DNA from 3 places in the Arthrobacter sp. 001422645 genome. Region 3 is predicted to be linked to each of the others. Evidence: riboswitches for the same ligand, from Rfam matches in the RefSeq annotation. Region 3 holds a riboswitch; each other region holds the start of a gene.
What was found. Region 3 has a riboswitch for S-adenosylmethionine ahead of AC6EUH_RS05330 (bifunctional o-acetylhomoserine/o-acetylserine sulfhydrylase). Riboswitches for the same ligand answer to the same signal wherever they lie in the genome.
Positions count from the first base shown of each region.

Region 1 (6,848 bases), on a different contig from region 3:
CGGACCACCTGGACCTGGTAGGCGAGGATCGATTCCTCGGCCACGGCAGTGTCGCGGCCGGACCCCAGCAACGTATTGAGGCCATACACCTTGTGGCCGGACTCGATGGCCCGCTGGACCACTTCCCGCGAGCGGCCCAGCACTTCGAGGGCCTGTTCGCTCAGGACCACAAGGACCGAAGGGTCCGCGGCAGCCGCTGCGACCTCCCGGGCGTGCAGCCGGGCCGTGCCGATGAGGAAGGTTGCTGCCGCGGCGTGCATGGCGCTAGAAATCCAGCAGGTTCCGCCGGAACCCGTCGCCGTAGCTGGTCCGCAACAGCCCGCGGCGGCGCAGCACGGGGGTCAGCCGGTCCAGGACGCCGTGGACGGTCACGGGATCCACGAACCCGGAGAAGAGGAAGCCGTCGCCGCCCACCTGCGAACCGGTGCCCTCGAGGTAATCCGCGATCTCCTCGGCGGTGCCGATGATGCTGTCCCCGGCGCCGCCGCTGCGGGCCTGGAGGAGCTGGCGCAGTGTGGAGCCCGGCGGCCCGGCCTTGGTGAAGTGGTCGAGGGTGCCCTGGTTGCTGTTGGTGTGGAGTTCCGGCAGCGGGGCGTCCAGGTCGAACTGCTTGAAGTCGATGACGGAGAGATAGGAGATGGAGTTGAGCTGGCTGTCGATGTCCCGCTGTGTGAGTTCCCTGCGCCGGGCCCTCAGGTCCTCCGCTTCCGCCTGCGTGCCCACCACCGTGGGTTTGAGGACAAACAGCACCTTAACGTCGTCGGGGTTCCGGCCTGCGGCGGCGGCTTCCGCCCGGATGGAGTTCCGGTACGCCCTCATCCCGTCCGCTCCCCGTGCCAGCGCAATCGCGACGTCGGCGTTGCCCCCGGCGAAGGCCTTGCCCCGCGGGGAGGCGCCCGCCTGCACCAGCACGGGTTCCTCCGGCAGCGGTGCGGTGTTCAGCGGCCCGCGGACCTTGAAGAACTCGCCGTCGTAGTTGATCGGGTGGACCTTAGTGTGGTCCGCGAAAACGCCGTCTTCGGTGTCCTCACGGATCGCGTCCGGTTCCCAGCTGCGCCAGAGCCGCCGCACCACGTCCACGAATTCCTCGGCCTTCTCATAGCGCCGGTCGTGTTCGATTTGCTGGTCAAGGCCGTAGTTCTGCGCGGCGAGGTCGCTGCCGGAGGTCACCACGTTCCAACCCAGCTGCTGGTGGGAGAAGTGCTGCAGCGTGGCAAGCAGCCGCGCCGCGGTGAACGGCGGGTAGAAGGAGGCGCTGATGGTCGGCACGATGCCCAGATGCCTCGTGGCGCAGAACAGGTACGGCACGAGGGCCAGCGGATCGTGTTTCGGCGCGAAGGACGCCTGGGCCAGGGAAACTTCCGCGCTCCCGCCGTAGGTGTCCGGGACGGTGAGGGAATCCTCGATGATGAACAGGTCCAGCCCGGAGCGTTCAAAGGCCCGCACCGCGTCCTGGTACAGCGCCGGCTTCCTCCAGTCGTAGCCGATCCCGTAACCGGGGGTACCCCAGCCCTGCACACCGAAGCCGTGGCCCACGAACCAGCCGAAATGCAGCATGGGGCTGGCTGTAGGGGCATCCGACGCGTTCACGGCCACCTGATTTCATCCGGGGTTAAGGGACTGCATCTCCCGTCATTATCCTCCCGGGAGCGCCGATTGGGTCCCTGCGGTCCGGCGGATTCCGTTACTTAACATGACGTGCGCGGCGGTGCCTGCCGGCGTCGCGGGTGTTACGTTTTTGGTGAGTAATGAGAACCGGCGCCAAGCCCTGACTGGCCGGTCGGCAACCCTCCCTTTCGCGGCGGGGTGCCTCAGGTGAATACTCGGCACATCGAAAATTCGAGCTGCAAGCGTGAAAGAAGGAGATCCGTCGTGCCTGACGCGTCCGCCCCCGCTGTCCCCGATACAGCACCCACCACAGCCCCCGCCGTCCCCGGCGCCGCCGAAGAGAAACTGGCCTACCGCCTGTTTACCGGCCCCGATGACCGGGCCTTCTGCGAGCGGGTCTCGGCCGCCCTCGCCGAGGGTTATGTGCTGCACGGGAACCCGTCCGCCACGTACAACGGCATCAACGTCATCGTGGCCCAAGCCGTGGTGCTGCCGGCCGCGGTTGCCAGCGCCGATGCCGCCGTCGCCAATGCCGTGGATGACCTTGAGTTCGACGGCGAGGGCCACGCGTGAGCTACGCCGGGGACCTCAACCCGCAGGAAGCCTGGGCCAAGCTGGAGGACGGCGCCATCCTGGTGGACGTCCGCACCGAAGGCGAATGGGCCCACATCGGCATCCCGGACACCGCAGCTGCCGGCACCAGGCCGAACGCTCCGCTCTTCATCCAGTGGAACCTTGCCGGCGGCCTCCCCAATGCGCGGTTCATCGAGCAGCTGAAACAGCAGACCCCCGACGGCGAAGGCACCGAGCTGGTTTTCCTGTGCCGTTCCGGCGCCCGGTCCATCGCCGCCGCGATCGCCGCGACGGACGCCGGCTTCACGTCCTACAACGTCCTGGAGGGCTTCGAGGGCGAGCCGGACCGCCACGGTGACCGCACTGTCAACGGCTGGAAGAACCGCGGCCTGCCCACCAACCCCGGAAGGCACTAAGTGACCTTCAACCCTGATGCCGCCGGCTGGAGCGCCGACACCCAGGCCGTCCGCGGCGGACTCGACCGCACCGGCTTCCAGGAAACGTCCGAGCCGGTCTTCCTGAACTCCGGCTTCGTCTACGAATCCGCAGCCGCCGCGGAGCGCGCCTTCACCGGCGAGGACGAGCGCTTCGTTTACTCCCGCTACGGCAACCCCTCGGTGGCCACGTTCCAGGAACGGCTCCGGCTGCTCGAAGGCACGGAGGCCTGCTTCGCCACCGCCTCGGGCATGTCCGCCGTCTTCACCGCCCTCGGCGCCCTCCTGGCCGCCGGCGACCGTGTTGTCGCGGCCCGCTCGCTGTTCGGCTCGTGCTTCGTGATCCTCAACGAGATCCTTCCCCGCTGGGGCGTGGAGACGGTGTTTGTGGACGGCCCGGACCTGGAGCAGTGGCGCTCTGCGCTGTCGGAACCCACGACGGCGGTGTTCTTCGAGTCGCCGTCGAACCCGATGCAGGAAATCGTGGACATCGCCGCCGTCAGCGAACTGGCGCACGCCGCCGGGGCAACGGTCGTCGTCGACAACGTCTTTGCCACCCCACTGCTGCAGCGCTGCGGGGAGCTCGGCGCGGACGTGGTGGTCTACTCCGGCACCAAGCACATCGACGGCCAAGGCCGTGTGCTCGGCGGCGCGATCCTGGGCACCAAGGAATTCATCGACGGCCCGGTCAAGCAGCTCATGCGCCACACCGGCCCGGCACTCTCAGCGTTCAACGCGTGGGTGCTGACCAAGGGCCTGGAGACGATGGCCCTGCGCGTCAACCATTCCTCCGCCTCCGCGCTGCGGCTGGCGGAATGGCTCGAGGAGCAGCCCGCGATCGGCTGGGTCAAGTACCCGCTGCTGCCGTCCCATCCGCAGTACGGACTGGCCGCACGGCAGATGAAGGCCGGCGGGACCGTGCTGACCTTCGAGCTCGCCCCGTCAGCCGGACGTTCGGCGAAGGAGGCCGCGTTCGCGCTGCTGGATGACCTGCGGATCATCGATATCTCCAACAACCTGGGCGATTCGAAGTCCCTCATCACCCATCCCGCCACCACAACACACCGCGCCATGGGGCCCGAGGGCCGCGCGGCGATCGGGCTCAGCGACGGTGTAGTGCGACTCTCCGTGGGACTCGAGGACATCGAGGACCTGATCCGCGACCTGGGCCAGGCGCTCAAGCAGGTCTAGCCCCGGCTGGCCCCGCCCAGCGACGAATCCTGGTCAGCCTCCACGGCCGCGCTTCCCTCCGTGGTCACCTCGACGGCGCGTTCGACGACGGCGGCCAACCCACCTGCGTGGAACGGCTCCCGCTGCAGCTGCGAACCCGTTCCTTCCGCCAGGATCCGGCTGACGCCCTCGCGGACCAGGTCCAGCTCGCCCTGCTCCGCCAGCACGGGGGCCACGAAGTCCACCAGGGCATGGACCACGTCGGCGGCCGGGGCCGGGGTAAAGGTGCCGAAGTCCAGCAGTTCCCCGCGCAGACCGCAGTTGCTGGCCTGCCAGGCGGCCATCCGCAGCAGCAGCGTCGGCACGGGGGCGGGATCGACGCCGTCGTTCCATTCGCGGGACGCCGACTCGACGAGCGCGCGGACCAGCACGGCGATCAGCGCCGCGTCCTCCGCCCGCAGGCAGACGTCGGCGACGCGGATCTCCACGGTGGGATGGTGCCGGGCCAGCCGGGCGTCGAAGTAGACCATCCCCTCGTCCATCAGGACGCCGCTTTCCACGAGCCGGGTCACCAGCCGCCGGTAGACGGGCAGGCTGCCAAAGATCATGGTGGGACCGGACCCGGGCCAGCGGTTCCAGGCCTGCGTCCGGTAGCTTTCAAATCCTGTCTCGGCACCGTTCCAGTACGGGGAGTTCGCGCTGAGGGCTATCAGCACGGCCAGCTTGTCCCGGATCCGGTCCATGACGGCCACGCCTTCCTCCGGGGACTCCACCAGGGTGTGGACGTGGAGGCCGCAGGTCAGCTGGTTCCGGACCGTGAGCCCGAAGCGCTGCTGCATGGTCATGTATCGCTTGTTCGGCGTCAGGTGTGTGGCGGCGCCCTGGGGAGAAGTGGCCAGGGCCGCGACGCGGCCGCCGTGTGCGCGGGCGGCGCGGTCCGCCCGCGCCCGGCCCTGCCTGAGCTGTCGGAGAAGTTCAGGGTAGTCCAGGCATGGCCGCGTCTGGGTTTCAATTTGCTCGAGCTTGAGCTCGTAACTGAAGTCGGCGCCGCCGTCGTGGACGGGTTGCTGCCCTGGGACAACAAGGGCAGCGTCCTGCTTCGGCGGCACCAGGCCGGGCAGCATGACGTCGGCGAGGGCAAGCAGCATCCCTGTTTCGGGATCCACTATGAGCAGTTCTTCTTCCACGCCGAAGGTGCGCATGACTCTATTGTGCGGCAGGATCCGCCGAAACGCCCGGGGTCATTTGGCCCGGGCGGGTGCGGACTGGCGCCTGGCTGTTATCCAGCGCACTCAGCGCATTCAGTCTTGGAAATACTCGATCTTCGCGCCGATGGTGTTGAGCCGCTCGGCCAGGTCCTCGTAGCCGCGCTCGATCACGTAAATATTGCGCAGTTCCGACACGCCCCGGGCGGCGAGCATCGCCAGCAGCAGGCAAGCGGCGGGGCGAAGGGCCGGCGGGCAGCCGACCTCGGCCGCACGCCATTTTGTGGGTCCGTTTACGTAGATCCGATGCGGGTCCAGCAGCTGCACCCGGGCGCCGAGTTTGTTCAGCTCGGTGAGATAGATCGCGCGGTTGTCGTAGACCCAGTCGTGGATCATGGTCTGGCCCTCGGCATTGGCGGCGATGACGGCGAAGAAGGGCAGATTGTCGATGTTCAGCCCGGGGAAGGGCATGGGGTGGATCTTGTCCTCCGGGGCGCGCAGCGCGGAGGGCTTGGTGGTGACGTCCACCAGCCGGGTGCGCCCGTTGCGGGCCAAGTACTCGCCGGACACTTCGAGCCGCTGGCCCATCTGTTCCAGCGTCGCAAGTTCGATCTCCATGAATTCGATCGGGACGCGGCGGATGGTGACTTCCGAGTCCGTGACGATCCCGGCGGTGATCAGGCTCATCGCCTCGATCGGGTCCTCGGACGGGAAGTACTCGATGTCGGCGTCGACCGCGGGGCGGCCGGTGATCTTCAGGGTGGTGGTTCCCACGCCCTGGATCTCGACGCCGAGCATCTGCAGGTAGAAGCAGAGGTCCTGCACCATGTAGTTGGGGCTGGCGTTGCGGATGATCGTGGTGCCGCTGCGGTGGGCGGCGGCCATGATGGCGTTTTCGGTGACGGTGTCGCCACGTTCGCTGAGCACGAAGGAGCGGTCGTGCCCGTCCGACGGCGGTGCCTTCACAGCGTAGTAGCCGGACTTCGCGTCGACGCTGAGGCCGAACTGGCGCAGCGCCTGCATGTGCGGCTGCACGGTGCGGGTGCCGAGGTCGCAGCCACCGGCGTAGGGCAGCCGGTACTCGCTGGATTCGTCCAGGAGCGGGCCCAGCAGCATGATGACGCTGCGGGTCCTGCGGGCGGCCTCGACATCCATCGAGTCCAGGTCCAGCACGGCGGGGCGGCGGATCTGCAGGTCGTTGGCGTTGAGCCAGGTGCACTCGACGCCGATGCTGGTCAGCACCTCGACGATCCTGTTGACTTCTTCGATCCGGGCGAGCCGCCGCAGGGTGGTGGTGCCGCGGTTGATCAGGCTGGCGCACAGCAGGGCGACGCCGGCGTTCTTGCTGCTGTTCACGTCGACGGCGCCGGAGAGGGTGCGGCCGCCCTCGACCCGGAGGTGCGTCATGGCGGGCCGTCCCACATTGACGATGCTCCGGCCGAAAATGGACTCCAGCCGCTGGATCATTTTCAGGCTCAGGTTCTGCTTGCCTTGTTCCATGCGGGCGATGGCGCTTTGGCTGGTTCCCAGCTCGGCAGCGAGCTGCCCCTGGGTCCAGCCTTTCTGGCCGCGGGCGTCGCGGAGCAGGGCGCCGACGTGTTCAGCAGTCTCTTGAGTCATCCCAAGAAAATATCACGCATGATTTATTAACCCCCCGCATTTCCGCCGGAATGCCGTTAATCTCACAGCCATACCCGCACCGTGCGATAACGATCGCTACTGCCGCGAGAGGAAGACCATGTTCCAGGTCCCCGCCGCCAGGGCAGCGGCGACCGCGGCACCGGCTATCAGCAGCCCGCCCAGGAACACCCACACGTCCAGGCCGCTGAAGACCGACTTCCGGGCCCACGTGCGGGCA
Region 1 covers NZ_JCBANT010000010.1:96,754-103,601, forward strand. Annotated here, with positions in the region: gene AC6EUH_RS11945 (aromatic amino acid ammonia-lyase) at 1-260, opposite strand, end outside; gene AC6EUH_RS11950 (NtaA/DmoA family FMN-dependent monooxygenase) at 265-1,557, opposite strand; SAM riboswitch class IV at 1,745-1,859, shown strand; gene AC6EUH_RS11955 (DUF1737 domain-containing protein) at 1,954-2,181, shown strand; gene AC6EUH_RS11960 (rhodanese-like domain-containing protein) at 2,178-2,597, shown strand; gene AC6EUH_RS11965 (O-succinylhomoserine sulfhydrylase) at 2,598-3,806, shown strand; gene AC6EUH_RS11970 (glutamate--cysteine ligase) at 3,803-4,987, opposite strand; gene AC6EUH_RS11975 (UDP-N-acetylglucosamine 1-carboxyvinyltransferase) at 5,087-6,610, opposite strand; gene AC6EUH_RS11980 (energy-coupling factor transporter transmembrane component T family protein) at 6,707-6,848, opposite strand, start outside.
Region 1: linked by a shared signal. The riboswitch ahead of AC6EUH_RS11955 (DUF1737 domain-containing protein) and the one ahead of AC6EUH_RS05330 (bifunctional o-acetylhomoserine/o-acetylserine sulfhydrylase) in region 3 are both predicted to bind S-adenosylmethionine.

Region 2 (6,848 bases), on a different contig from region 3:
TGGAAGAAGGCCGACAAGGCCGTACGCAAAGCCGTAGACCACACCGCTGGAGCCTAAGACAGCAATGACAGGCACCACCCCCTCCGCAGCCGCCCACCCCGTTCCGGCCGGCACCGCTCCGCTCTGGCGGGCGCCGTTCGCCGGAAAGCCCGTCGACGCGACGGTCACCGTCCCGGGATCGAAGTCCCTGACCAACCGGTACCTCGTGCTGGCGGCCCTCGCAGACGGACCCTCCAGGTTGCGTGCTCCCCTGCACTCCAGGGATTCCGCCCTCATGATTGAGGCGCTGCGGCAGCTCGGGGCCACCATCACGGAGGTTCCCGGCGACGGCGCCTTCGGTCCTGATCTGGCCGTGACGCCCATCCGGCTGGATGCCTCCGGGGCGAGGACCGGGATCGACTGCGGCCTGGCCGGGACGGTCATGCGGTTCGTGCCGCCCGTCGCGGCCCTGCGCCGGGGAGCGTCATTGTTCGACGGCGATCCGCACGCGCGCAAGCGCCCGATGGGCACCATTATCGAGGCGCTGACCGGGCTGGGCGTCGCCGTCAGCGCGCCCGACGGCGGTCCGGCGTCGTCGCTGCCGTTCGCCGTCGAGGGCACGGGCGAAGTGCGCGGCGGGCACCTCGTGATCGACGCCAGCGCCTCCTCGCAGTTTGTGTCCGCCCTGCTGCTGGCCGGAGCCCGCTTCACCGAGGGGCTCCACCTGGAACACCGCAGCAGCGAAGACTCAGGCAAGCCGGTGCCGAGCCTGGACCACATCAACATGACGGTGGCCGTGCTGCGCGGCGTCGGAGTGGCCGTGGACGATTCCCGCCCGAACCACTGGGTTGTCTCCCCCGGTCCGATCCGCGCCTTTGACCAGCGGATCGAACAGGACCTCTCCAACGCCGGGCCGTTCCTCGCTGCGGCCCTCGCCACCCGCGGGACCGTGCGGATCCCCAACTGGCCGGCGGAGACCACGCAGGTGGGTGACCTCTGGCGCGGCATCCTCGCCGCCATGGGCGCCACCGTCACACTGACGGACGGCACCCTGACCGTCACCGGCGGCCCCGACATCAAGGGCGCCGACTTCGACGAGACCAGTGAACTCGCCCCCACCGTCGCCGCCCTGTGCGCCCTCGCCACGGGACCGTCACGGCTGAGCGGCATCGCCCACCTCCGCGGCCACGAAACGGACAGGCTCGCCGCCCTCGTGGCCGAGATCAACCGGCTGGGCGGCGACACCGAGGAGACCAGCGACGGCCTCATCATCCGGCCCGCGCCGCTGCACGGCGGCGTGGTCCACAGCTATGCCGACCACCGCATGGCCACGGCCGGCGCCATCCTTGGCCTGGCCGTACCGGGCGTCGAGGTCGAGGACATTGCCACCACGGCCAAGACCATGCCGGACTTCCCGCAGCTGTGGGAGTCCATGCTGGCCCAGGGCGCACCCGCAGGGAAGGACCCGGCCGGTGGCCCGCAGCACTGATTCCTGGGACGAATCCGACGTCCGGATCCGCCCCAACAAGAAGGGCACCCGGCCCCGCACCAAGGACCGGCCCAGCTACGACGACGCCGTGACCGGGCGGATCATCACCGTTGACCGGGGACGCTACACCGCCGTCGTCGCCGAAGGCACACCCGAAGAGCGCAAGATCATCGCCGCCCGCGCCCGGGAACTGCGCCGCAACCCCGTGGTCGCCGGCGACTTCGTCTCCCTGGTGGGCGACGTCACCGGTGAACCCGACACCCTGGCCCGGCTGGTCAAGATCCAGGACCGCAAGACCCTGCTGCGGCGCAGCGCCGACGACACGGATCCGATCGAGCGCGCCGTCGTCGCCAATGCCGACACACTGGTGATTGTGGTGGCGGCCGCCAATCCGGAGCCAAGGACCGGCTTCATCGACCGGGCTCTCGTGGCCGCGTACGACGCCGGAATCGAGCCCCTGCTGCTCGTCACCAAGGCCGACGTCAAGGATCCCGCGGAACTCCTCTCCAACTACCAGCACCTGGCCTTCCCGGTGATCATCTCCAAGACGGCGGACTCCGCCGCCTCCGGCATCGATGCCCGTTCGGACGACGGACTGTCCGCCCGGCTGGACAAGGATGCCGTCTCACAGCTGCGCGGCCACCTCGACGGGAAGGTCACCGTCATGATCGGCCATTCCGGCGTCGGGAAGTCCACGATGGTTAACGCCCTGACGGGCGCCGAGCGCGCCACCGGCGGCGTCAACGCCGTCACCGGGCGCGGCCGCCACACGTCCTCCTCGGCCCTGGCGCTCAAGGTCAACGATGCGCCCTCGGGCAGCTGGATCATCGACACCCCGGGCATCCGATCCTTCGGACTGGCCCACGTGGACCCTGACCGGATCCTGCGGTCCTTCCCGGACCTCGAGCCGGGCACCGACAACTGCGAGCGGGGCTGCAAGCATGATTCCAGCGCCGTCAACTGCGGCGTGGACGCCTGGGTGGCCGCCGGCCATGCAGGCGAATCCGGCCCGGCCCGGCTCGCATCCCTCCGCCGCCTGCTGGGGACGGACCCGCGGATGGAAGCCCAGGACGTCAAGGAACTGGGCACCGTCTCGTAGCCGGCCGCGGTGCCGCCTACCGCTCCCCCGCACGCTTTGACGGTAGTTTGGAACCATGAGTCAACCCGCTTCAAGCTACAACGATGACCTGCGCCTTGCCCATGTACTGGCAGATTCCGTAGATTCCCAGACCATGAGCCGCTTCAAGGCGCTCGACCTTCGGATCGAGACGAAGCCGGACCTGACGCCGGTGACCGACGCCGACAAGTCGGCCGAGGAAGCTATCCGCGGCCAGCTGTCCCGCTCCCGTCCGCGCGACGCCGTGCTCGGCGAGGAGTTTGGCAGTTCCGGCCACGGCTCCCGCCGATGGATCATCGATCCCATTGACGGGACCAAAAACTTCGTCCGAGGCGTCCCCGTCTGGGCCACGCTGATCGCCCTCGTCGACGAAGGCGAGCCTGTGGTCGGCGTCGTAAGCGCCCCCGCGCTGGGCAAGCGCTGGTGGGCCGCCAAGGGCGCCGGGGCCTACACGGGCCGTTCGCTGGCGGCCGCCACCCGTCTGAAGGTGTCCAACATCTCCGAACTCTCGGACGCCTCGCTGTCCTACTCCAGCCTGGGCGGCTGGAAGCAGCGCGGCAACCTCGATGAGTTCCTGGGCCTGACCGAGGAAGTCTGGCGCACCCGCGCCTACGGGGACTTCTGGTCCTACTGCCTCGTGGCCGAAGGCGCCGTCGACATCGCCTGCGAGCCCGAACTGAACCTCTACGACATGGCGGCGCTGGTGCCGATCGTCACCGAGGCCGGCGGGCGCTTCACGTCCCTGGAAGGTGAGGACGGCCCCTTCGGCGGGAACGCCCTGGCCACCAACTCCATCCTGCACTCCGAGGTCCTCAAACGGCTCAACCCGGGGCTGGACGACCTGCTCTAGCAACTGTTCCCAAGGATTCCCCAACCTCCCTGCACAATTCTGTCCAAGACGGCGGCCCGACGGCGGCCTCTAGGGTAGGGCATCTTTTTGGGAGGAGAGCAGCCTTGTCTAACGCACTTCACGCCTCGAATCGTGGCACTGCCGGGACCGGCCCCATACTGCTGGTGCTCGTGGCGAAATACCGGGACCTGGGCCCGGAATCCGCCGCCGCCCTGCATAGCGCGTCCGCCCGACTTGCGCCGCACCTTGTTTCCGAGCCTGTCTCCGGTCCTGTCTCCGGTCTTGTCTCCGGTCTTGTCTCCGACGGGGCGCGCATCTCCGCATCCGTAGTCCTGTCCACCTGCAACCGGTTCGAAATCTATTGCGAGCTCCCGTCCCTGGCGGGCCTCGACGCCGCGCGCGGGGACATCCTCGATGCGGTCGTCCTCTGCTCCGGGCTGCCGATGATCCATCTGGCGGCCCTTTTCGAGGAGCTCCGGGGAGCCGCCGCCGTCGAACATCTCTTCGCCGTTGCCGCCGGCCTGGATTCGGTAGTGGTGGGTGAGCGTGAAGTCGCAGGCCAGGTCCGCCGAGCCCTCGCCGACGCACAGGCCGCCGGAACCGCCAGCGGGCGGCTGGGCAGGCTGTTCCAGGCCGCGTCCCGAACGGCCAAGGACGTGGGGGCACAGACCGCGCTCGGCAGCGCCGGCAGATCCATCGCTGCTGTTGCCCTGGACCTTGCCGCCGCCGGAACGTCGGCCGTTCTCCTCGGTACCGGTGCTTACGCCGGGTGTGTGGTGGAGCTGCTGAAAACCCGCAGATATTCCGACATCTCGGTCTTCTCCCACTCCGGCCGCGCGGATGCTTTCGTGGCAGCCCGGGGAGGCCGCGCCGTCTCCGCCCGGCAGCTGCCGGCAGCCGTTGCCGGGGCTGACCTTGTCATTGGCTGCAGCGGTTCAGGGGCCCGCATCGATGCTGCCGCCCTCGCGCGCTGGCGTGTGGGTGCGGACCGTCCGCTCACCGTCATTGACCTGGCGCCCAGCCATGATTTCGACCCGCAGGTGGCGGAACTGCCGGGAGTGGAGCTCATCACGCTGGAATCAGTCCACCTCGCTGCTCCCCCGGCCGACGCCGAAGCGCTGCGCCACGCCCGCGCCCTGGTCCGGCAGGCGGCCGTCCGCTTCGAGGAACAGGATGCGGTCCGCGCCGTGGACTCGGCCGTCGTGGCCCTGCGCGAGCACCTCCATCAGGTCCTCCGCAGCGAAATGGAACGCGTCGGCAAACAGCGTGGCCGGGTCGCCTCGGCTGACGACGTCAACCTCGCCCTCCGGCACCTGCTCCGGCGCCTGCTCCATACCCCGACGGTCCGCGCCCGGGAGCTCGCCGCCCTCGGCCGGCAAGACGACTACACCGCAGCGCTCGAGGCGCTGTTCGGCCTCAGCGTCCAGGCCGACAGCCGGAGAACCGCTGTGAGCGGGAACCCGGCCGGGCCGGCCCGTGTGCCCGCCGAAGCGACTGAAGAAACGGCGCCCGAACCAGCCGCTCCGGTCTGCGGCGGAACCCGCGGCCCGGGCGCCGGATGCCCCGGAAGCTGTTCAACCTTCCAGCTCCTGATGCGGCCGCCAGCCGGGATCGCTGCTCCCGCCGCGACCTGCCGCGCGTAACAAACAGCTTCACATTCAGCCGGCTCCTTTCCGCCGGAACGGGGAATGTCCTAGGCTCGAAGCAGGTCACGAGTGCCAGCGCGAAACCCCGGTTTGCTGGCCGGCAACCCTCCTTTCGCGGCGGGGTGCCCCGGGTGACGACCTGGCCGGTCCGGAACGGACCCGGCAAGCGCGGATCCCCGGCATGTGGGGTCCTTTTCGAGCGAGGTCCCATGACGACTGCCACCATTCCCGCCACCACCGAACGCCACGCCGCCGACGCCCAGGCCGGCCCCGAGACACGGTCCGCCATCGCCCGCCGGCCGCTGGCCGCAGTGACGGGCGCCGAGATCCAGGCGCCGCTCATCCAGGGCGGCCACATCCGCTACGCGAACCTGGACTACGGCGCCTCGGCCCCCGCGCTCTCCGTCGTTTCGGCCTACCTCAACGAAATCCTGCCGTTCTACGCCAGCGTCCACCGCGGGGCCGGCTACGCTTCCCAGATCAGCACGTCCGTTTACGAGAATGCGCGCACTATTGTCCGCGATTTCGTGGGCGGCCGCCCGGACGACGCGGTGATCTTCACCCGCAACACCACGGATTCCCTGAACCTGCTGGCCGGCTGCCTGCCCGTCGTCGACGGCGTGCACAGCGGCGACGTGCTCTACCTCGACATCGAACACCACGCCAATCTCCTGCCGTGGCAGGGCGTGCCGCACCGCAGTGTCATTGCCGCACCCACCCTCGCCGGCACGCTGGACCTCCTCCGTGGGGAACTCGCCCACGGCGGCGTCAGCCTGCTCGCCGTCACCGGCGCCTCCAACGTCACCGGTGAGGTCCTGCCGATCCGGGCACTGGCAGCCCTGGCCCACGAATACGGCGCCCGGATCGTCGTCGACGCCGCCCAGCTGGCGCCGCACCGGCGGATCGACATCGCCGCGGACGACGTCGACTACCTCGCCTTCTCCGGGCACAAGCTCTACGCACCTTTCGGCGCCGGGGTGCTGGTGGGCCGTCCGGACTGGCTCGACGCCGGCACGCCGCACCTGGCCGGCGGCGGAGCCGTGCAGGACGCCCGGATCGACACGGTCAGCTGGACCACCGGGCCCGCCCGGCACGAAGGCGGCTCGCCCAATGTCCTCGGCGCGGCCACCCTGGCCCGGGCCACCCAAGTGATCGCCGATCTTGACGTGGACCAGTGGCACGCGCACGAAAACGCCATCCGGTCCTTCCTGGTCGAGGGCCTCGCCCGGATCGACGGCGTGACCGTGCACCAGATCTTCTCGGACAGTGCTTCTTTCGACGCTCCAACAGTCGAGGGGCCGGGGGGCGGTGCTGGCACCGGCACGATCGGCGTCGTCAATTTCTCCCTCGAGGGCTACGACGCGGGCCTGGTCGCGGCGTACCTGTCGGCCGAACACGGCATCGGGCTGCGCGACGGCCGCTTCTGCGCGCACCCCCTGCTCCGGCGGCTCGGTCTGCCTTCCGGTTCGCTGCGGGCAAGCTTCGGCCTGGGTTCCCGGCTGGAGGACGCCAAGCGGCTGCTCACCGCACTCCAGCAGCTACGCCAGACCGGCCTGGGCTGGGACTATGTGGTGGACGCGGGACGCTGGGTCCCGTCCAACGACACCCGCACCTACCCGCACTGGGCACCCAACACGCCCGGCACCGCGGGCGCGGCCCCCTGCACCCTGGACTGACTCTGCGGTGAGGAGCCGCGGCCCCTGCCGCGTGCGGTAAATTCGAAAGGTACCCATCCGGACCTGCCGAAGGAGATCGCACGTGGCGCGC
Region 2 covers NZ_JCBANT010000001.1:22,484-29,331, forward strand. Annotated here, with positions in the region: gene AC6EUH_RS00105 (DoxX family protein) at 1-57, shown strand, start outside; gene aroA (3-phosphoshikimate 1-carboxyvinyltransferase) at 65-1,468, shown strand; gene rsgA (ribosome small subunit-dependent GTPase A) at 1,452-2,567, shown strand; gene hisN (histidinol-phosphatase) at 2,623-3,435, shown strand; gene AC6EUH_RS00125 (glutamyl-tRNA reductase) at 3,540-5,078, shown strand; SAM riboswitch class IV at 5,143-5,256, shown strand; gene AC6EUH_RS00130 (aminotransferase class V-fold PLP-dependent enzyme) at 5,291-6,757, shown strand; gene AC6EUH_RS00135 (class I SAM-dependent methyltransferase) at 6,840-6,848, shown strand, end outside.
Region 2: linked by a shared signal. The riboswitch ahead of AC6EUH_RS00130 (aminotransferase class V-fold PLP-dependent enzyme) and the one ahead of AC6EUH_RS05330 (bifunctional o-acetylhomoserine/o-acetylserine sulfhydrylase) in region 3 are both predicted to bind S-adenosylmethionine.

Region 3 (6,848 bases):
TCGATGCCCTGGGCAATGAGGAAGGCGTTGAAGGGCGAGACTGCCGAGCCGAGGTCGCGCAGGAGCTGCACGCGTGCCTTGAGGATGTAGGAGAGGTTGGCGCCCAGGGCGCCGTCCTTGCCCAGGTCCCGGGCGTAGACCAGCCCGTTGTAGGTGGGGTCCGGGGTGTTGAAGCCCGGGAACCGCTCCGGATCCGCGCCGAAGTCGAAGTTGCCGGAGTCCACGATCACGCCGGCGATCGCGGCGCCATGGCCGCCGAGGTACTTGGTGGCGGAGTGCACCACGATGTCCGCACCCCACTCGATGGGACGGATGAGGTACGGCGTGGAGAGGGTGTTGTCCACGATGAGCGGGACACCGGCCTCGTGCGCAACCTTTGAGATGCCCTCAATATCCAGGACGTCCTGGCGCGGGTTGGAGACCACTTCGCCAAAGAACAGCTTGGTGTTGGGCTGCACGGCGTCGCGCCACTGCGCCAGGTTATCCGGGTCCTCCACGAACGTCAGCGTGATGCCGAACTTCTTCAGGGTGTGCGCCAGCAGGTTGTAGGTGCCGCCGTACAGGCTGGGGCTGGCCACCACGTGGTCGCCGGCCTCGGCGACATTGAGGATGGCGAAGGTCTCCGCGGCCTGTCCGGAACTCAGGAGCAGCGCCGCGAGCCCGCCCTCCAGGCTGGCCACCCGCTGCTCCACGGCGTCCTGCGTGGGGTTGCCAATCCGGGTGTAGATGGGGGCAAGTTCGGCGAGGGCGAAGCGGTTGGCGGCGCTTTCGGCGCTGGGAAAGACGAACGACGTCGTCTGGTAGATCGGGAGCGCCCGGGCGCCGGTGGCGCCGTCCGGTTCCTGTCCGGCGTGGATCTGGCGGGTTTCGAAGGACCAGGCATTGGACATCGTGAGACTCCTTAAGGGTCTGGGCACACCAGCTCCGGAACTCCATGGACCGGTTAACACTGGCGCCGCGCTTGCCTTCCGGCGGGTGCCGGACGGCCAGGTCTTCACCCGGGGCACCCCACCGCGATACGAGGGTTGCCGGCCAGCAAGCCGGGGCTGTGTGCTGGCACTCATGACCTGACCTCAGTCTAGGAACCGGTTCGGGGCCGTGGATAGCTTTGTGACGAAGATGAAGCCAGGCGCCCGGTGCGTCCTGCCGGGGCCCTTGGTTCCCCGTCAGGACGCGGAAAAGTCCCCCTCCGGCGCTCGCCGAAAATGACATCCCATCACGGTTAGGCCAGCCTAAGCTGAGAGCCGCATCACAAAGTGCCAAGATGAGGGCATGCGCATGGATCACGTCTCTTACGCCTGTGAACAAGATGGCCTCGCTGCCACCACCGAACGAATTGCGTCTGCCCTCGGCGTCGAAGCCGTGAAGGGCGGAGTACACCCCCGATTCGGGACCCGCAACATGATCATCCCGCTCGCGGGACACAAATACGTCGAGGTCGTGGAGGTCCTGAACCACCCGGCATCCGACAAGGCCCCCTTCGGCCAGGCCGTCCGTGCCCGCTCCGAAGCAGGCGGCGGCTGGATGGGCTGGTGCGTCGAGGTTGACGACCTGGCCCCGTTCGAGGAGCGGCTGGGCCGCGCCGCCGTCAACGGCAACCGCAAGTTCCCGGACGGCCGCGAGCTCGTCTGGAAGCAGATCGGCATCCTGGGGCTCATCGCCGATCCCCAGGTTCCGTACATGCTCAAGTGGGAAGGCGACCCGGAACTCCACCCGTCGAAGGCCTACGAGAGCAACGTCAAGATGTCCGCGCTCACGATCGCAGGCTCGGCAGAGCGGGTCACCGAATGGCTCGGTGTCCCGGTCGAGAAGCCGCTGGAAGACGTGGCCGTGAACTGGCTCGCTCCGCGCGGGACACCCGGCATCCTCTCGGTCACATTCGAGACGTCCTCCGGAGCCGTCACGATCTGACCCTTCACCGCCCCACACTTCGGCCGCCATCAGCGGGTGCCAATGACGTCACCCACCGATGGCGGCCGAATCTTTTAAGCGGCACGGGTTGCCGGCCCGTGACAGGCAACGCGGGGTCAGATCGCGTCCATCCAGGGGCTCCGGATGGGTGACAAGTGACCCGCGTTGTTTTGTGTACGCTCAGCCCAGGCCGATGGCCCTGCCGAAGAGGCTGAAGCCGACAAACGCCACAATGTCCAGCACGGCGTGGGCGATCACCAGCGGCATCAACCGGCGGGTCCTGGTGTAGAACACGGCGAAGATGACGCCCATGATGGCGTTGCCGATGAACGGCCCAAAGCCCTGGTACAGGTGGTAGCTGCCGCGCAGCATGGCGCTGGCGAAGATCGCCGCGGGCGTAGCCCAGCCGAGCTTCCCGAGCCGGTCCAGGAGATAACCCACCACGATCACCTCCTCCACGATCCCGTGCCGGATCGCGGAGAGCACCAGCACGGGAACTGTCCACCAGTACGCGTCCAGCGCGCTGGGAATGATCGCCGTCGTGATGCCGAGCGCCCGGCCGGCGGCGTAGAGGCCCAGCGACGGGATTCCGATAAGCGCCGCCAGGCCGAACGCCTGCAGCAGGTCCCTGCCGGGCCGGTCGAAATCGAGGCCGAGCCTCTGGAAGGCCGTGATGCCGCGGCCGCTGCTCCCGGGCAGGCCGGACGGCCGGTTTTCGGTCAGGAAGTAGATCACCAGGACCACGGGCACCAGGGCGAAGATGATGTCCAGCAGCTGGTAGGTGAGGTCAAAGTACTCGCGGCTGCTTTGCGAGCGGTTCAGTGTGGAAGTCCCCTCCGCGAGCGGGGCCCTGGTCATTTTGTCCAGCAGCTGAACCACCGAATACACGGCCGACTGGCCCAGGGACAATCCCAGGACAATCCACATTTCAATCCGCAGCCGGCGGCGGGAGGGAACCAACATAGTCCCATCTTGCCCGCAGTTGCCGGTAGTTGCCTGAATCCGGGCCGCCACACCGCCGGGCCCTATGCTTGGGGTTTATGAGTGCGCCCGGGAAAATCATCATGATCCGGCACGGCCAGTCCGCCGCCAACGCCGACACCTCGATCTACAACCGGGTCCCCGATTACCGGATTCCGCTGACCGCACTCGGCGTGGAACAGGCGCGGGCCGCCGGCGAGGAGGTCCGGCGGCTGCTGGACGGCCGGCAGGCCTGCGTATATGTCTCCCCGTACCTGCGGGCCTACCAGACCCTGGAGGCGCTCAACCTCGGCCCCCTGGTCGAGCGGGTGATCGAGGAGCCGCGGCTGCGGGAGCAGGACTGGGCCAACTTCCAGATCGCCGGTGAGATCGAGGACCAGAAGGAACTCCGGAACGCCTATGGCCACTTCTTCTACCGCTTCCGGGAGGGCGAGTCGGGATCCGATGTGTATGATCGGATCTCATCCTTCATGGAAACCCTGTACCGGCACTGGTCGAAACCGAGCTACGCCCCGAACGCGCTGTTCGTCACCCACGGGCTCACCATGCGGCTGTTCTGCATGCGCTGGTTCCACTGGTCCGTGGAGTACTTCGAGTCCCTCAACAATCCGGAGAATGCCGAGGTCCGGACCCTGTACCGCACCGGGGAGGGCAAGTACGAGCTGGACAAGCCGTTTAGCCAGTGGGAGGCCCGCCGCGTCGATGAGACGGTGCTGGACGCCCCGCCGATGTTCTTCTAACGAACGAAACGGGTGGGTCAGCGGGCGCGGACCCCGGCCCGCCAGACGGCGTGGGTCAGCGGGATGCCGGGCCGGTAGGCCAGGTGCGTGGCTGACGGTGCGTTGAGCAGATGGAGGTCCGCGCGGTGTCCGACGGCGATCGAGCCGACCGCGCGTTCGCCGTCGGCGTCGTTCCCGGTCTCCCGGCCGAGCGCCAAGGCACCGCCGTAGGTTGCGGCGCGCACGGCCTCGCGGACGCTCAGGTGCATCTGGAGCACGGCGGTGGTGACGCAGAAGGCCATCGAGCTGGTGTAGGAGGTGCCCGGGTTGCAGTTGGAGGCCAGGGCGAGCTGCACGCCGGCGTCGAGCAGTTCCCGGCCCGGCGCCAGCGGCTGGCGGGTGGACAGGTCGCAGGCCGGCAGGCACGTGGCCACGGTGCCGCGTCCGGTGCCGCTGCCGCTGTCCCAGCCGGACCAGCTGGCCGCGAGGGCGTCGACGTCGGCGGCGGACAGGTAGTTGACGTGGTCCACGCTGGCCGCACCGTATTCCACGGCGAGCCGCACGCCGGGCCCCTCGCCGAGCTGGTTGCCGTGCACGCGCAGGCCCAGTCCGGCGTCCCGGCAGGCCTGGAGCACGCGCCGGGACTGGTCCTCGGTGAAGGCCCCCCGTTCGCAGAAGACGTCGGCCCAGCGCACAAACGGCCGGACGGCGGCCAGCATGGGGCCGCACACCAGCTCCGTGTATTCCTCGGCGTCCGCGCCGGCGGGCACAAGGTGCGCACCGAGGTAGGTGACCTCGTCCGCGACGGTGGAGGCAATCCGGGCGCTGCGGGCCTCGTTCTCCACGTCCAGGCCGTACCCGGTCTTGGTTTCGAGGTAGGTGGTGCCCTGCGAGACGGCCTCGGCCACCCGGCCCATGGCGAGCCGGGTGAGGTCGAAGTCGCTGGTGCTCCGGGTGGCGCCGGTGGTCACGGCAATTCCGCCGGCGCTGTAGCTCTCCCCCGCCATCCGGGCCTCGAACTCCGCAGTCCGGTCCCCGGCGAAGATGAGGTGCGTGTGCGAATCGACCCAGCCCGGCAGCAGGGCGCGGCCGCCGGCGTCGACGGCGTCGTCGGCGGCCGGGGCTTCGGACGCGGGGCCGAGCCAGGAGATCCGTTCTCCCTCGACCACCACCGCAGCGTTCTTCAGGACCCGCTGATCCGCGTCCTGGGTCATCAGCTCGGCAATATTGGTAATGAGGGTGCTCATGAGTCCATTCTTCAGCGCCGGATGGACCAGCGGGTCGCCGCCAGCGCCTCCGCTGTCCGGGATGCCGGACCGGCCGCTTGGGCCCCGCCCGGAACCGCCGAGGGGCCTTGGCCTGCAAGGATGAGGTCCGCGGCCAGTTCGGCGATGCCGGAGGACGTCTGGAAGCCATAGCCGCCCTGGCCGGCGAGCCAGAAGAATCCGGGGGCCTCGGCGTCGAACCCCACTACCGGTACACCGTCGGCCGCTTCCGTCCGCAGCCCCGTCCAGGCGGTGCGGACGCCACGGATGCCGAACGTGGTGAGGGTGTTGAGCCGGGCGATCAGCGCCTCGACGTCACCGGGGTGCGGCTGCGCGTCCTCGGGCCCGCTCGGTTCGTGCTCCGACGGCGAGATGAGGACCTGTTCGCCGTCGCGCCGGAAATAGAACGAGTCGTCGGCGGCCGCCACCATGGGGCAGCTCTCCGGGAGGGGGTGTTCGACGTCGACGATCGCCGCGGTGCGCCGGTACGGCTGCAGCTGGACCTTCTCGACGCCGCTGAGCACGGCAAGTTCGTCGGCCCAGGCGCCCGCGGCGTTGACCACGACGGCGGCCTGGAAGCCTTCCTGCCCGGCGCCGAGTTCCCAGCCGGAGCCGAGGCGCTGGGCCGAGTGCACCCGGGCGCCGGTGATGATGTCCACCCCGCCGGCTTCGGCGCGGCGGCGGTGGTCCTCGAGGAGCAGGGGCGCGTTGCAGGCGAAGGAGCCGGTGTCCAGGCCGGCAGCGGCGAAGGAATCCGGGAGCAGGGCCGGGCAGAGTGCCAGGGCCTCGGCGTGGGTGATCGGCCGCATGTGGCCGCTGGCCTGTTCCCGGACGGCTGCGTCGTCGCCGATCAGCATAAAGCTGCGCGGTGTAAGCACGGGTGCGGGCCGGCCGGCATCCTGGGCGGCGATCAATTCGAGGGTGCGGAGCGTGAGTTCCTGGACCGCGGGCGGGCCGTAGCTGGGGATCAACTGCCGGGCCGAGCGCGCCGAGGTGTGGTACGCCAGGGTCTGCTCGGCTTCCACCAGCGCGACGCTGCATTTTCCGGCCAGGGCTGAGGCAAGGGACAGGCCGGCGATCCCGCCGCCGACAATCACGACATCGTAATTAGCTGACATGGGTCCATCCTTGCAGACGGAACGGTTGCGGCGCCGTTTGTGGCGCCGCAACCTCGGTTCTTCGCAGCCGCTGAAGCTCCGCTTAGCCGGCGACGGCGGCGCGGCTGCGCACGAAGGCCTGGACGCAGGCCTCCACGTCTTCGGCGCTGTGCGCAGCGGAGAGCTGGACGCGGATCCGGGCGGCCCCCTTGGGCACCACCGGGTAGCTGAACGCCGTCACGAAGACGCCGTGGTGCAGCATGGCGTCGGCCACCTTGGCGGCCATGACGGCGTCGCCGAACATAACCGGGACAATGGCGTGCTCGCCCGGGAGCAGCTCGAAGCCTTCCTCGGACATGCGGCTGCGGAAGAGCTCCGCGTTGGCGAAAAGCTTGCTGCGCAGTTCGCCGGAGTTCTCCACGAGGTCCAGGGCCTTGAGCGTGGCCGCAACGATGGCGGGGGCCAGCGAGTTGGAGAACAGGTACGGGCGGGCCTTCTGGCGGAGCATGGCCACGACTTCGCGGCGGCCGGACACGTAGCCGCCGGAGGCGCCGCCGAGGGCCTTGCCGAAGGTGCCGGTGTAGATGTCCACGCGGTCCGAGACGCCGGCGTGCTCGGGGGTACCCGCGCCGGTGGCGCCCATGAAACCGACGGCGTGGGAATCGTCCACCATGACCAGGGCGTCGTACTTTTCCGCGAGGTCGCAGATCGCTTCCAGCGGGGCGAGGAAGCCGTCCATCGAGAAGACACCGTCCGTGACGATGATCTTGCGGCGGGCCGGGTTCTCCTGCGTGGTGGCTTCGATCAGCTTGGATTCGAGATCGGCCATGTCCTGGTTGGCGTAGCGGAAGCGCTGGGCCTTGCAGAGCCGGATG
Region 3 covers NZ_JCBANT010000003.1:59,460-66,307, reverse strand. Annotated here, with positions in the region: gene AC6EUH_RS05330 (bifunctional o-acetylhomoserine/o-acetylserine sulfhydrylase) at 1-890, opposite strand, end outside; SAM riboswitch class IV at 953-1,068, opposite strand; gene AC6EUH_RS05325 (VOC family protein) at 1,273-1,911, shown strand; gene AC6EUH_RS05320 (CPBP family intramembrane glutamic endopeptidase) at 2,092-2,874, opposite strand; gene AC6EUH_RS05315 (histidine phosphatase family protein) at 2,952-3,632, shown strand; gene hutI (imidazolonepropionase) at 3,650-4,858, opposite strand; gene AC6EUH_RS05305 (NAD(P)/FAD-dependent oxidoreductase) at 4,870-5,994, opposite strand; gene AC6EUH_RS05300 (glycine C-acetyltransferase) at 6,077-6,848, opposite strand, start outside.